4 regions of the Vibrio sp. B1FLJ16 genome follow, and region 4 is predicted to be linked to each of the others. Evidence: predicted binding sites of a transcription regulator. Region 4 holds the regulator's gene; each other region holds the start of a gene.
The links. Region 4 encodes PurR, which represses purine synthesis genes. Its sites were predicted from a motif close to TNANGNAAACGTTTNCNTNA; they were not measured.
Positions count from the first base shown of each region.

Region 1: the regulator PurR is predicted to act here: its motif matches at 1,229-1,248, upstream of glpX (class II fructose-bisphosphatase).
Region 2: the regulator PurR is predicted to act here: its motif matches at 1,133-1,152, upstream of KHN79_RS06065 (phosphoribosylaminoimidazolesuccinocarboxamide synthase).
Region 3: the regulator PurR is predicted to act here: its motif matches at 1,508-1,527, upstream of KHN79_RS08345 (inosine/guanosine kinase).

Region 1 covers NZ_HG992749.1:260,532-263,729, reverse strand. The annotation lists gene rraA (ribonuclease E activity regulator RraA) at 1-443, shown strand, start outside; gene zapB (cell division protein ZapB) at 715-957, opposite strand; gene glpX (class II fructose-bisphosphatase) at 1,306-2,313, shown strand; gene KHN79_RS01215 (metalloregulator ArsR/SmtB family transcription factor) at 2,771-3,198, shown strand, end outside.
Region 2 covers NZ_HG992749.1:1,337,451-1,340,648, reverse strand. The annotation lists gene KHN79_RS06075 (hypothetical protein) at 48-233, shown strand; gene KHN79_RS06070 (SulA-like leucine-rich domain-containing protein) at 659-1,051, shown strand; gene KHN79_RS06065 (phosphoribosylaminoimidazolesuccinocarboxamide synthase) at 1,269-2,372, shown strand; gene KHN79_RS06060 (transporter) at 2,484-2,861, opposite strand; gene KHN79_RS06055 (phospholipase A) at 3,095-3,198, opposite strand, start outside.
Region 3 covers NZ_HG992749.1:1,830,022-1,833,219, reverse strand. The annotation lists gene mnmA (tRNA 2-thiouridine(34) synthase MnmA) at 1-1,024, opposite strand, end outside; gene KHN79_RS08350 (hypothetical protein) at 1,216-1,485, shown strand; gene KHN79_RS08345 (inosine/guanosine kinase) at 1,603-2,907, shown strand; gene KHN79_RS08340 (DNA-binding protein H-NS) at 3,031-3,198, opposite strand, start outside.
Region 4 covers NZ_HG992749.1:1,981,101-1,984,298, reverse strand. The annotation lists gene KHN79_RS09000 (TfoX/Sxy family DNA transformation protein) at 1-575, opposite strand, end outside; cyclic di-GMP riboswitch class I at 692-781, opposite strand; gene purR (HTH-type transcriptional repressor PurR) at 1,054-2,058, opposite strand; gene torD (molecular chaperone TorD) at 2,496-3,143, opposite strand.

The DNA.
Region 1 (3,198 bases), 1.4 Mb from region 4:
GCGCATCATTCGCAGGTCAAATCACAACAATTAAGTGTTTTGAAGATAATTCACTGATCCGTGAAACGTTAGAGCAAGACGGGCTCGGACGCGTATTATTAATTGATGGTGGCGGTTCCTTACGTAAAGCCCTTGTTGATGCAGAAATCGCATCTCTCGCTGAAGAGAATGAGTGGGAAGGTTTGGTCGTATACGGCTGTGTGCGCGAAGTCGACGAGCTGGAAGATATGAATCTTGGTATTCAGGCTTTGGCTTCTATCCCTGTGGGTGCATCCAGCCAGGGTATCGGTGAGTTCGACGTGCCAGTGAACTTCGGTGGCGTCAGCTTTCTGCCAGAAGACTACATCTACGCTGATAGCACCGGCATCATCCTGTCTCCTGAGCCACTCAATATAGACTTAGAGCTGGATGAAACGGAAGAAGCAGCAGAAGAACAACTCTGATTGGCTGAAAGCGTAGTAGCTCGCTCTTTCGTCATTCCGAGGAGCATAAGCGACATCAGGAATCTATTTATCGCGAGTACGTGTCTGAGGTTTACACCTTTACCAGCAGTGTACGCGGATAGTAGATTCTGAATCACGCTCGTTCCTCGCGGTTCAGAATGACGAGGATTTACTCCCACGACACTAACATCTCCCCTGCAATACCAAAACACCCGCCTGAGCGGGTGTTTTCAATTCTGGATGGATATACCACACGTTGTAAACAACGGGATTATTCCACTTCTTCCATTTTGCCAAGTAGTGCACGAATACGCTCTTGCCACTGCGCGTGCTCTTGCTGAGCTTCCTGCGCTTTTCGCTCAAGTTCTTCACGTTGAGAGCGAAGTTCGTTTGCTTCAGCTTCCAGCTTTACTTTATCTTCTTTCAGCTCTTCAACTTCCATCTGAAGAAGAGTGATCGTGTCAACTGCAGTTTGAATTTTAGATTCTAGTTGTGCTAATACTTCAAAAGACATTCTTGGCCTACCTATATTGTTCCGTTGGGATGATGCATGAGACATACGTACATCTAACCTGTATGAAGTTCATTCTACTCAGCGTCGCGACGAGAAACACTTACTATATTCGATATTCTGCATCATTCGGTTAAAAAACCGGCGCAATCTCACTAAACGCTGACATTTCCTATCGACGACATATTTTCGTGCAAGGTTTTTGCGTACCGCTATGGCAAAAACTCACCTAGTATTGATCAATTTCAATTTAACCAAAGTAAAAGCTCGGCAAAAAAGCAAACGTTTAACCCTCGTTATGCTAAAATCGCCGCGCAAATTATTCTTCCTTCTTGCTTACTTGGAGACATCATGAAACGTGATTTAGCAATGGCATTTTCCCGTGTTACTGAAGGTGCAGCGCTGGCTGGTTACAAATGGCTTGGCCGCGGCGATAAAAACGCAGCAGATGGCGCAGCTGTTGAAGTTATGCGTGCTCTGCTGAACAAAACAGAAATCAGTGGTGAAATTGTCATTGGCGAAGGTGAAATTGATGATGCACCAATGCTGTACATTGGTGAGCAAGTGGGCATTGGCGGTGATGAGGTAGACATCGCAGTCGACCCGATTGAAGGCACCCGCATGACTGCGATGGGTCAATCGAACGCATTAGCAGTGCTAGCTGCCGGTGAGAAAGGCAGTTTTCTAAAAGCGCCTGACATGTACATGGAAAAACTGGTTGTTGGCCCTGGTGCAAAAGGCGTGATCGATTTAGAAAAGCCACTAAAGGAAAACCTGGAAAACGTCGCAAAAGCACTCAACAAATCTCTGGACACGTTGGTGGTGATCACGCTTGCCAAGCCTCGTCACGATGACGTAATTGCAGAAATGCAAGCCATGGGCGTTCGCGTCTTCGCGGTGCCTGATGGTGATGTCGCGGCCTCTATCCTGACCTGTATGCCAGACAGTGAAGTAGACATGATGTACTGCATCGGCGGCGCACCAGAAGGCGTCGTTTCAGCAGCAGTCATTCGTGCACTGGATGGTGATATGCATGGCCGCTTACTACCACGCCATGAAGTCAAAGGCGAAACGGAAGAAAACCGTATTTACGGCGCGGCAGAACTCAAACGCTGTGAAGAGATGGGCGTGAAAGCAAACGTCGTGTTGAAAATGGAAGACATGGCACGCAGCGACAACGTTGTATTCTCAGCAACCGGCATTACAAAAGGTGACTTACTAGAAGGTATTTCTCGCCAGGGTAACATTGCGACAACGGAAACCCTTCTGATTCGTGGTCGCTGCCGCACCATTCGTCGTGTCAAGTCTACTCACTACTTAGAACGTAAAGATCCAGAAGTTCGCGATATTATTTTATAAAAGATTAGGGCCTAGGGATTAGGTTCCTAGGTCCTAGGAAAAGACAACAGATTACGGATTACGGATTACGGATTACGGATTACGGATTACGGATTACGGAGAAGTATAGGGCCTAGGATCCTAGGTCCTAGAACCTCGCTCCTTCTGTAAGCGCAGCGCTCCGTATTCCAAAAACCAAAGCACCAACTCCTGCGTTTAAGCACTGAATCCCCAACAAGCCCCTCCGTACTCTGTAATCTGTATTCCAAAACAACAGACACAATAACCACCGTTTATCACTTCAGTTACAGCGCGTTCCCCTAGACCCCAAGATCTTTCTCTTACCTAGGACCTTCTTTTCCCTAGGATCTAATATCCTAAAAACCTAGGACCTTTCTTCCCCCCCCCCCTATTATAAAGCCTTTTCTTTACAAAACTCATCGCGCATAATATGTACTGATGTATAGATGGTGGGAATATGAAGACCGTAGACAGGATATTACAAATCGTTAAGCGTGACGGCTCCGTCACGGCAAAACAACTCTCTTCTGAACTGGGTATGACTACCATGGGTGCGCGTCAGCACCTGCAAGGGTTAGAAGACGAGGGCATCCTGTCTACTCACGATGTGAAAGTGAAAGTCGGACGCCCGACTCGTCACTGGGCGCTGACACAAAAAGGCCATGAGCAGTTTGCCGATCGTCATGGTGAACTCACGGTTCAGTTCATTGAAGCGGTCGAGCATATCTTCGGTAAAGAAGGGCTTGAAAAAGTCACTTCCGAACGTGAAAAACTCACTTTACAAAACTACCGCCAGCACTTAGCAAGCTGTGACTCTCTCAAAAGCAAGTTGCAAAAGCTCGTTTCTTTGCGTGAACAAGAAGGCTATATGGCAGAGCTTGAACA
Region 2 (3,198 bases), 640 kb from region 4:
AAAAATAGCACCTAAAGACTCAAATTATTCTAGGTGGGGAGAAATCAATGTTCACTGAAGAAGGCACCTGTGACTGGTGTAAAAAACCTGCTCTAATCACTCGACATGACTATGTAGATGGTAAACACCATCACTCATGTGAATCTTGCTACGACATGGCGAAAATCGATGTCCGCCTGTTTAACCAAGGTGAATTGCAAATGCGTGAGCGTCTTACTCAACGCGCGGGTTGAAAAAGAGCAAATCAACGGAACTGATTTTTGAAAGCGCCTTATACAAGGCGCTTTTTTATTGCCTTTTATCTATCCCAACGTCCCCACCTATGCCGCTAGCAATGATTTCATCTCCATTTAGCTTGTCGCCTGCCTCCAATTACCTAGGTATACCATCGGATGTAACTGTCCAAACTGATTAAAACCACTGTATATACAGTAGTTATGCTCTCTGCATACAGTATCCATTCTGCTAGCCACCTCACATTATGGAACCTAAATCACACTTACCTTCCCACCAATAAATCATTATAACTCAACAACTTAAACAAGAATCAAAGCTATTAATAAGTAAAAGCTTGCCACAATGGGCATAAAAATCAGTTGATCGCGTATCAAAAACAAACTACTGTATAGACATACAGCATGTATAAAGGAACAGTAAGATGCAGCTACACGGTCAAACTCAAACATACTCTCGTTACAATGTACTGGCACAAGCGACTCAACCAATGGACGGTTCTGAGCAGCTTCTTTCTAAGCTCGCTGTTCTGTCACAGCAGAAACAATGGATATTGTTTACTTCCGAGTGCCCTCGTCCCAATTTTGACCAGCTATCTGCTTCCAGTATTTGTTGTAAAAACGTCATTCAGATGAAGCCATCTCAACAGCTTTCTGAAGTCGAGATTGTAATTAAAGCGATTAAATCTGGTAACGCCAGTGCGATAGTTGCCTCCAATAGCATCGCGCCAACAAATCAATCCATATTACGTGACATTGGCCTGCGTTATCAGTGTGAAGTCTTTTTCGTCGAAGGCAGAGTAAATCAGTACCACTAACAAGTTCGACGTTATCCATCCTGCATCTCGCCTCCTTTTTAAGGGGGCATTTTTTTATCTCTAATTTAGTGAACGAACAAATTAAGCAAACGTTTGCTTTTTATCTGGCGAGTTAAAATAGTTCTGGTATGATGCCCACATTCAATTTATTCAGCACTTCACCCTTGCTGAATATCTTCTCTTTATGACGTTTGATTAAGAAGATAGGAATGTCGCAATGAGCCTTGCCAATCAAGTACTTGCCGTCAATGACGACCTGCCAATTCGCACTCACAAACCCGTACATAGCGGAAAAGTTCGTTCAGTTTACTGGTTAACTGAAGAAGACAGCGCCCGCCTGATCAAAGAAAAAGGATATGACGTAGCTCCAGACGCGCCATTGGCGATCATGGTGATCAGTGATCGCATTTCTGCTTTTGATTGTATTTGGCATGGCGAAGGCGGTCTGAAGGGCGTGCCGGGTAAAGGGGCCGCATTAAACGCAATCTCTAACCACTGGTTTAAGCTGTTTAAAGATAATGGCCTGGCTGACAGCCACATCTTAGATATTCCTCACCCGTTTGTTTGGATCGTTCAAAAAGCGAAACCCGTTAAAATTGAAGCAATTTGCCGCAAATACATTACGGGGTCGATGTGGCGTGCATACGCAAACGGTGAACGCGAGTTCTGCGGAATTCAACTACCTGAAGGTCTGGAAAAAGACAAAGCCCTACCTGATCTTTTGATGACACCGTCAACTAAAGGCATTTTAAAAGGTATTCCCGGCGTACCGGAAGCGGATGACGTTAACATTACTCGCCAGAATATCATTGATAACTTTGAAGCATTTAACTTCTCAAGTGCAGAAGACATCGCACTGTACGAAAAGCTATTAAAAGAAGGCTTTAACGTTATCAGTGGCGCATTAGAGTCGATTGACCAGATCTTTGTCGATACCAAGTTCGAATTCGGTTATGTACAAGATGCTGCTGGTAACGAGAAGCTGATATACATGGATGAAGTGGGCACGCCTGATTCTTCACGTATTTGGGATGCGAAAGAATACCAGGCTGGTAACATCGTTGAGAACTCAAAAGAAGGCTTCCGTCAGTTTCTTTTGAACCACTTCCCTGATCCGGATATCCTGTTAAACAAAGAGCGCATGCCTGAACGTGAAGCGCTTGCCCGCGACAATGATCTGCCAGTTGAGTCGTTGATGGATATTTCTAAAACTTACATCGGCATCGCTGAAAAGATTACAGGTAAGCCAATTAACCTAAGCGAAAACCCGAAAGCAGAAATTATCGAAGTGCTCAGCAAAGAATACGGGTTGATTGACTGATCAGTTAATCATACTTAATTAAAAAACAAAAAGTCCGCATCAAAGCGGACTTTTTCTTTATAGACCTAGACGGGACTCTCTCTATCGTTATCTACTGTAACAAAGGATGATTTAAAATTTTAGAGTCAGTACGTCTTGCTCTGATGCATCAATTTTTAAGTGACCCCGAGACTCAATGTACTCGATTTGTTTGGCGTCCAGGGAATACGGCATGGCAACACGAAGTTCATCTATCCCCTCGTGCTTCGCTAAGCGCGTTAACTTAAGCAAGTTGGATTCATCACTATGACCCGATGATAAGTCCTTTAACGCAGCTTGCCATAAGCGATCTTCTGGCTTACTCAGTTCAGCCAGATTATTTTTCCACATTAAACCAAAAATGGGAGCAATGGTGTCAAGTGCATCTGCGAAGGTCCACTTTTTACTTGCTGTTGCCCCTAGAAAACTAGTGTAGTCGAATTCAATGCATGTCTTTTGTTGCTGGTTCACTCTATGCTCCGACATTCGAAATGAGATATTCCAAATATCGTTCAACTATTTTGATATAGCAATGGGATATAAAAGATTGGTCTTTTATACCCAAATTTAAAGTCAAAAAGAAATATTAAAACCAGCCTCGTAACAAGATCTGCACAGGTTTCATTATATACGCAACCATTTGATTAATATTTTTAGTAACAAACTAAACACTAAGTAAAATAAGCACGATCTATGATGCCAGACTATAAATTCATCAGCTTAATACCAAAGCCAACACGCGTTTGCGAATGGTCATAATCAATCAGTGTCTCACCATAACCGTGATAGCCCTGAAGATACACACCAA
Region 3 (3,198 bases), 150 kb from region 4:
GTGGTTCATCAAAGATAACTTTAATGTTCTCATCATCAATTGGAATGATTGTACAAGGAATATCTTGTTGACGGTAACGGGTTTTTACCGTGCACTTCATAACATCGCGAATTGGCTCACGATCTACCCAATGAAGTTGTGATGCAAGTAGACCTTCTGATTTAAGCATTGGATGGTCTTTGCCTTGTACCGCTATTAACACGTTACGTTTTAGATCTTTTTCACCAACAAACCATGGTTCTTCATTACCACCACCGCCTTTGCGGCCTCCAATATGCAGGCCTTTGCGTTGACCTAGCGTGTGGTACATCAGACCTTGGTGCTGGCCAATGACTTCACCTTCTGGTGTTTCGATGTTACCAGGTTGCGCTGGCAGGTAACGACCTAAGAAGTCAGTAAACTTGCGCTCTCCGATGAAGCAGATACCAGTTGAGTCTTTCTTCTTCGCCGTAATTAAATCTTGCTCTTCCGCGATACGTCGTACTTCTGGCTTTTCTAAATCACCAACAGGGAACAGACTGCGAGCAACTTGTTCGTGGCTTAGTGTATACAGGAAATAGCTCTGATCTTTATTACTATCCAGACCACGTAGCATTTGAGGTTTTTCACCGTTTTCCGGGAAAGAACGACGTACATAGTGACCCATAGCGATGTAATCGGCATCGAGTGCTTCGTCAGCAAATTCTAGGAATGCTTTGAATTTGATTTCTTTGTTACAAAGAATGTCAGGGTTAGGCGTACGACCTGCTTTGTACTCAGCAAGGAAGTATTCAAACACGTTATCCCAGTACTCTGCTGCAAAGTTAATGGTGTGTAGGTGGATGCCAAGTTTGTCACATACTGCCTGAGCGTCGGCTAAATCTTCTGCCGCTGTGCAATATTCTTCGTTGTCATCCTCTTCCCAGTTCTTCATAAACAGGCCTTCTACCTGGTAGCCTTGTTGCTTTAGAAGATACGCAGAAACAGATGAATCAACGCCGCCGGACATACCGACGATGACTTTCTTTTGGCTGTTATCAGACATTACTAAACACCACTAAAATAAACGGGACGCAGATTCTAACAGAAACCACACACCGGTGACAGATCCGAGACGGAAATCACAATTTGTTTTTGCTGTATTTTCAAGCAGCAAAACTATCGATTGATAATTTCCCTAAGTATAGAGGACTTATATATGGCATAGTTACCCAAAATCCAAGAGGTAATATGAAGATGACAGACGAAAATAAGTTCATGCAAGAAGCTGAGTTAATTGAGATTGTTGAAAACCAGTTAGAAGATGGCAACCCAATCAAAGTAAAAGAAACATTAATGCGCTTAATGATGACGGGAACACCGCGTGAAGACGCAATCGCCATGATGGCTTGCGCTATGTCAATTGAGGTGTTTGATGTTATGAAAAATGAAGGTGAATTTAACCTGAAGCGTTATAGCGAGCACCTGGAACAGCTTCCGGATTTAAGCTTTATGGAAGGGGAATAACTCGTCGAAAATAAAAAAAGAGGAAGGTAATCGTTTGCTATAATTGCTTTTATTGCTGCTTTGTTAATAGCGTTATAGAATCCGTTCTCTTTTTCTTCCCTTACTCAGACGAACAATATGAAATTTCCTGGACAACGCAAATCCAAGCATTATTTTCCTGTACATGCTCGCGACCCATTAGTGAGTCAAGCACAAGAAAGCAAGAAGATGACGCGCACTCATATCATTGGCATCGACCAAACTTTGGTAGATATTGAAGCTAAAGTTACCTCAGATGTGATTGAAAAGTACGGGTTGAGTAAAGGTCATTCGTTGGTTATTGATGATGCAACAGCAGAAGCACTTTACCAGCACCTGAGAGAAGAGAATCTCATCAGCAACGAATACGCCGGTGGTACGATTGGAAATACGCTCCACAACTACTCGGTTCTCGCTGATGACCGTTCGACGCTGCTGGGAGTGATGAGCCAGGACATCAAAATTGGTAGTTACGGCTATCGATACCTTTGCAAAACGTCCAGCCGCATGGATCTAAATTATCTTCAAGGCGTTGACGGTGCGATTGGGCGCTGTTTTGCCCTGATCACTGAAGATGGTGAACGCACCTTTGCAATTAGCGAAGGTCAGATGAATCAGCTTCACCCTGATAATATCCCTGAAAAAATCTTCAAAAATGCTTCTGCATTGGTGCTCACATCGTATTTGGTTCGTTGTAAAGAAGGCGACCCAATGCCTGAAGCAACGATGAAGGCCATTGAGTTTGCGAAAAAATACGATGTGCCAGTTGTATTAACGCTGGGAACTAAATTTGTTATTCAGGATGATCCAGAGTACTGGCAAGAATTTATTCGTGACAATGTTTCTGTTGTTGCAATGAATGAAGATGAAGCAGAAGCGTTAACAGGAGAGTCTGATCCGTTAGCTGCATCAGATAAAACGCTAGAATGGGCTGATTTAGTGCTTTGTACTGCAGGGCCTGTTGGTTTGTTTATGGCCGGTTACACGGAAGAAAGTGCGAAACGTGAAACGACGTTGCCATTACTTCCAGGCTCAATAGCGGAATTTAACCGTTATGAATTTAGTCGCCCAGCGAAAAAAGAGTCATGTGAATCGCCAATAAAAGTGTACTCACATATATCTCCATATATGGGCGGGCCTGAAAAAATTAAGAATACCAATGGGGCAGGTGATGCTGCATTATCTGCTGTTCTTCATGATATGGCTGCCAATAAATACCACAAAGAAAATGTGCCTAACTCAAGTAAGCATAGTCATGAGTATTTAACTTACTCTTCTTTCTCACAGGTTTGTAAATATGCTAACCGCGCGAGCTATGAGGTTCTTGTTCAGCACTCTCCACGTCTCTCACGTGGTCTTCCTGAGCGTGAAGATAGTCTTGAAGAAGCATATTGGGAACGTTAATTTATTTATGAATTAACAGTTTGTTCATGAATGTAAATATGGCGCGTTAGGATATGCGCCATATTTATTTGTTGTTACAAAAAAAAAAGGCTCCCTGAGGAGCCTTTTTTATAAAAAGCAATTTTAGATTAGGAAATCGTCCAGCGATTTACCAGCATCAAGCTGCTCTTGGATTGCAGAAGGTGTACGACCTTGACCTGTCCAAGTTTTTTCTTGGCCATTAGTGTCAGTGTACTTGTATTTTGCAGGGCGAGGAGCACGCTTAGACTTGGCTTTAGACTTAGTTTCGCC
Region 4 (3,198 bases):
TTCAACTCTTCTCGTCTAGATTGAGGTACGACGCTCCAATGAGTGCCGTTTATTGCGCCTTCTAAGGCCCAGAGCAGTTCAATGCTAACCTTTGCTGAGTGAGAGTCACGTATCGCTTTATAAGCGCTTAGTGCACCTTCTTCTTCAAGCTGTTCTACTGATTCAATACCAGCTTTTTTTAGCATTCGCTCTGTAGCGAGCCTTAAGTTAGGCAGATCTTTCAATCTGTCTGGCTTGCTAGTTGCTTGTTGTTTTTTTTCTAATTTAGCTTGTTCTAATGACTGCTTCGCCACTTCGACTAAGCGCTCACTTGATTCCCATAAGTCGTTGGAAATCGCGTAGTACTTAGTAACTACCGGAAACCCACGCTTTTTATAAACGTACGGTTTTAGTCCTTGTGTCTCGAAGTTAGATGAAGTCTGTTGGTCTGCTCGTATATGAAGTTGATCATTTACAACAAGTGCAAACATCGTTTCATCTGCGAAAAGCCCGAAGCCACCAAACATAGAGCGCGACTTGATCGTGCCAAGTGGCTCAAATAGCTTCATAGAATCTTTGAGTATCGGTTTATCCATGATGTGTTATCTCGGTGTAATTAATATTACGCCACCAAAAGTCAGGTCCGAGAGAATAGCAAATACATACAAGAATAATGTCATTAAAGGGTAAACTCATTATATGCATATTTGCCATCGGCAACCCCGCTACCTTTCATTCTATCAAATGGTTAAGGCCGGAAGCTTTGCGTCCCACCCTTTCGGATGGTTTGCCCTGTGCGTGACCATATGAGGATACTTGTTATCTTGAATTAACATCACGTTTTAGCGATCAAAATGTGATTTTCCTTCAAAAAATTGCAAGGTATTTATGGGTGCTTGTTCATATGTAAAAGATGTGATTATGCATGAGCTAGTTACTGTGTGATATGGATTGTAATTATATAAAACAGTGCTTTACTAATGTTATTTTTACGGTATGGGACTACGATAAAGAGACTAAAAATTTAATTTATCTGGATAAAAATAAGCGCTCATTAAGAGCGCTTATGGAGAGTTAGTTAAGTTTCTTTACCGTATTTCGGACGACCAACTCTGGTTGCATTTCAAAAATGCGTTTTTCGTGGTCTTTATCTTTAATACGTTCTAGTAGAATTTCGAACGCATTTTTACCAACACGACGTTTAGGTTGGTGAATCGTCGTCAATGGCGGAGAGAAGTATTCTGCCAACTCAATGTTGTCATAACCAATTACGGAAATATCGTCAGGGATCTTGATGCCGTTTTGCTGTAAGCGACTCATAAGGCCTAATGCCATCGTATCGTTAAAGCAGAAAACCGCTGTTGGGCGTTTTTCCATTGCCGTAATTTTATCCGCAACCAAAACAGCAGTGTCACACTCGAAATTCCCTTCAAGAATCCAGTCTTCATTCACAGGAATGTTTGCTTCTGCCATTGCTCGGCGGAAGCCGACTATACGCTCTTTACAGGCTAACTTATCAAAATGGCCGCTTAGGCAAGCAATATCAGTATGACCGTTTTCGATCAGATATTTGGTTGCGATGTAACCGCCTTCTTCTGAGTTATCCATGATTTTGTCGGCTTGTGAACTTTCCGGACCCCAGTCCATGACAACTTTTGGAATGTTAGAGTGGCGGTCGAGCATCTCATTTAGCTCTTCCGTTAAGTCAGAACACATGACTAAGATCCCATCAACGCGTTTTTCCGCAAGCATACGAATGTAATCGCGTTGCTTTTCGTAGATACCACCGGTATTACATAAGATCAGTGTGTAACCTTGACGGTAACAGTAGCTCTCAACACCATCAATGACTTCAGAGAAGAACAGGTTAGTCGATTGCGTTACCAACATACCAATAGTACGAGTTGAGTTACATTTCAGACTGCGAGCAACCGCACTTGGTGCATAGTTAAGCTCATCAACTGCTTTCATAACTTTTTCTTGCGTTGCTTCTGCAACAAAACGCGTCTTATTGATAACGTGTGAAACTGTGGTGGTTGAAACGCCGGCTAATCGAGCAACGTCTTTTATAGTGGCCATAAATGGTGTCCTGTATCGAGCTACTTAATATACCATTGAAGATAAACCGTTCTGCCTAATCCCTTTCGCAAACTCAGTGCAATAATCGCTTGCACACAGAGTTCGCATAGCGTTGGTTTCTCCTGAAACAGTAAAAGGTTTGTAGCGATATAATAGGCTGAGGCTGCCGATTTTCCTAAATTGAGCGAAATAGCGAACTTCAACCTGTAAAGAAAACACAAAAACCGCTATTATTTCAGCGGTTTACATGAAAATCATATTTAATCGTTTGCGTTCACATTTTAGCTCTATATGGACGAGCTCGCAATAATAACAGCAATAATTTTGCGTATTTCAAGTCACATTTTGATGGCTAAAAAAGTTAGTGTTTTCAATCAGGTTAACGCAAGAGAAAATCCGCAAACCTGGTGTGAGAATTTTCTGAAAAAAGACAATGCCTATTCACCAGTAAGATAAGTACTGTCTAGTTTGCAAAATGCAACGAGTAATTGTGCAACGCTGGCATAGAAACCAAACTCATCTAATTGATGACACTTTGCAGAGAATTGAGGCAACCAAGACATGAGTTGATGCTCAATGAAATGGTTCTGCTGAACAAAGGCTTCTTCCATATGCTTTTCCTGCTCGTACTCGTTGGAGCGAATGATCATGTTGCCCAAAAAATCGAGTTCTACGGCTAGGTGATCAGCAGGTTCGTTAAGTTTGTCATCGACTTGTACACCAAAATCTGCCATCAACTTTGCCATTTCTTCCGCTGGCTTATCGTTTAGTAAACCAGATTTACCGATATACATAGAAGCATAGGGCAGAGCACCGTACTTTTCTGTTTTAAGAAACAATTCACAAAAGTCAGCTGCTAATTCAAGCTGAGCGTCTTCACGGTCTTGCAGCCGGTTTAGTGCATCGACGAGGTTATTAACCGCGAGTTTCAGAGACTCGTTTTCACCTAAGCCAGCTAAAAAACTACGAATTTCTACACTGTGGTAAGCCTCTAGATCTTTGTCGGTCAGCTCTTTGGCGAACAAGCTAGAAAACCACCAGTAAATTTCGGCACGTTTTTCATTAAAAGCTTTCACTTCTTGCATTTCAGGCTCCTGAATTATGCTTTATGTTTTGCATCAGAATATAAATAACGAATGT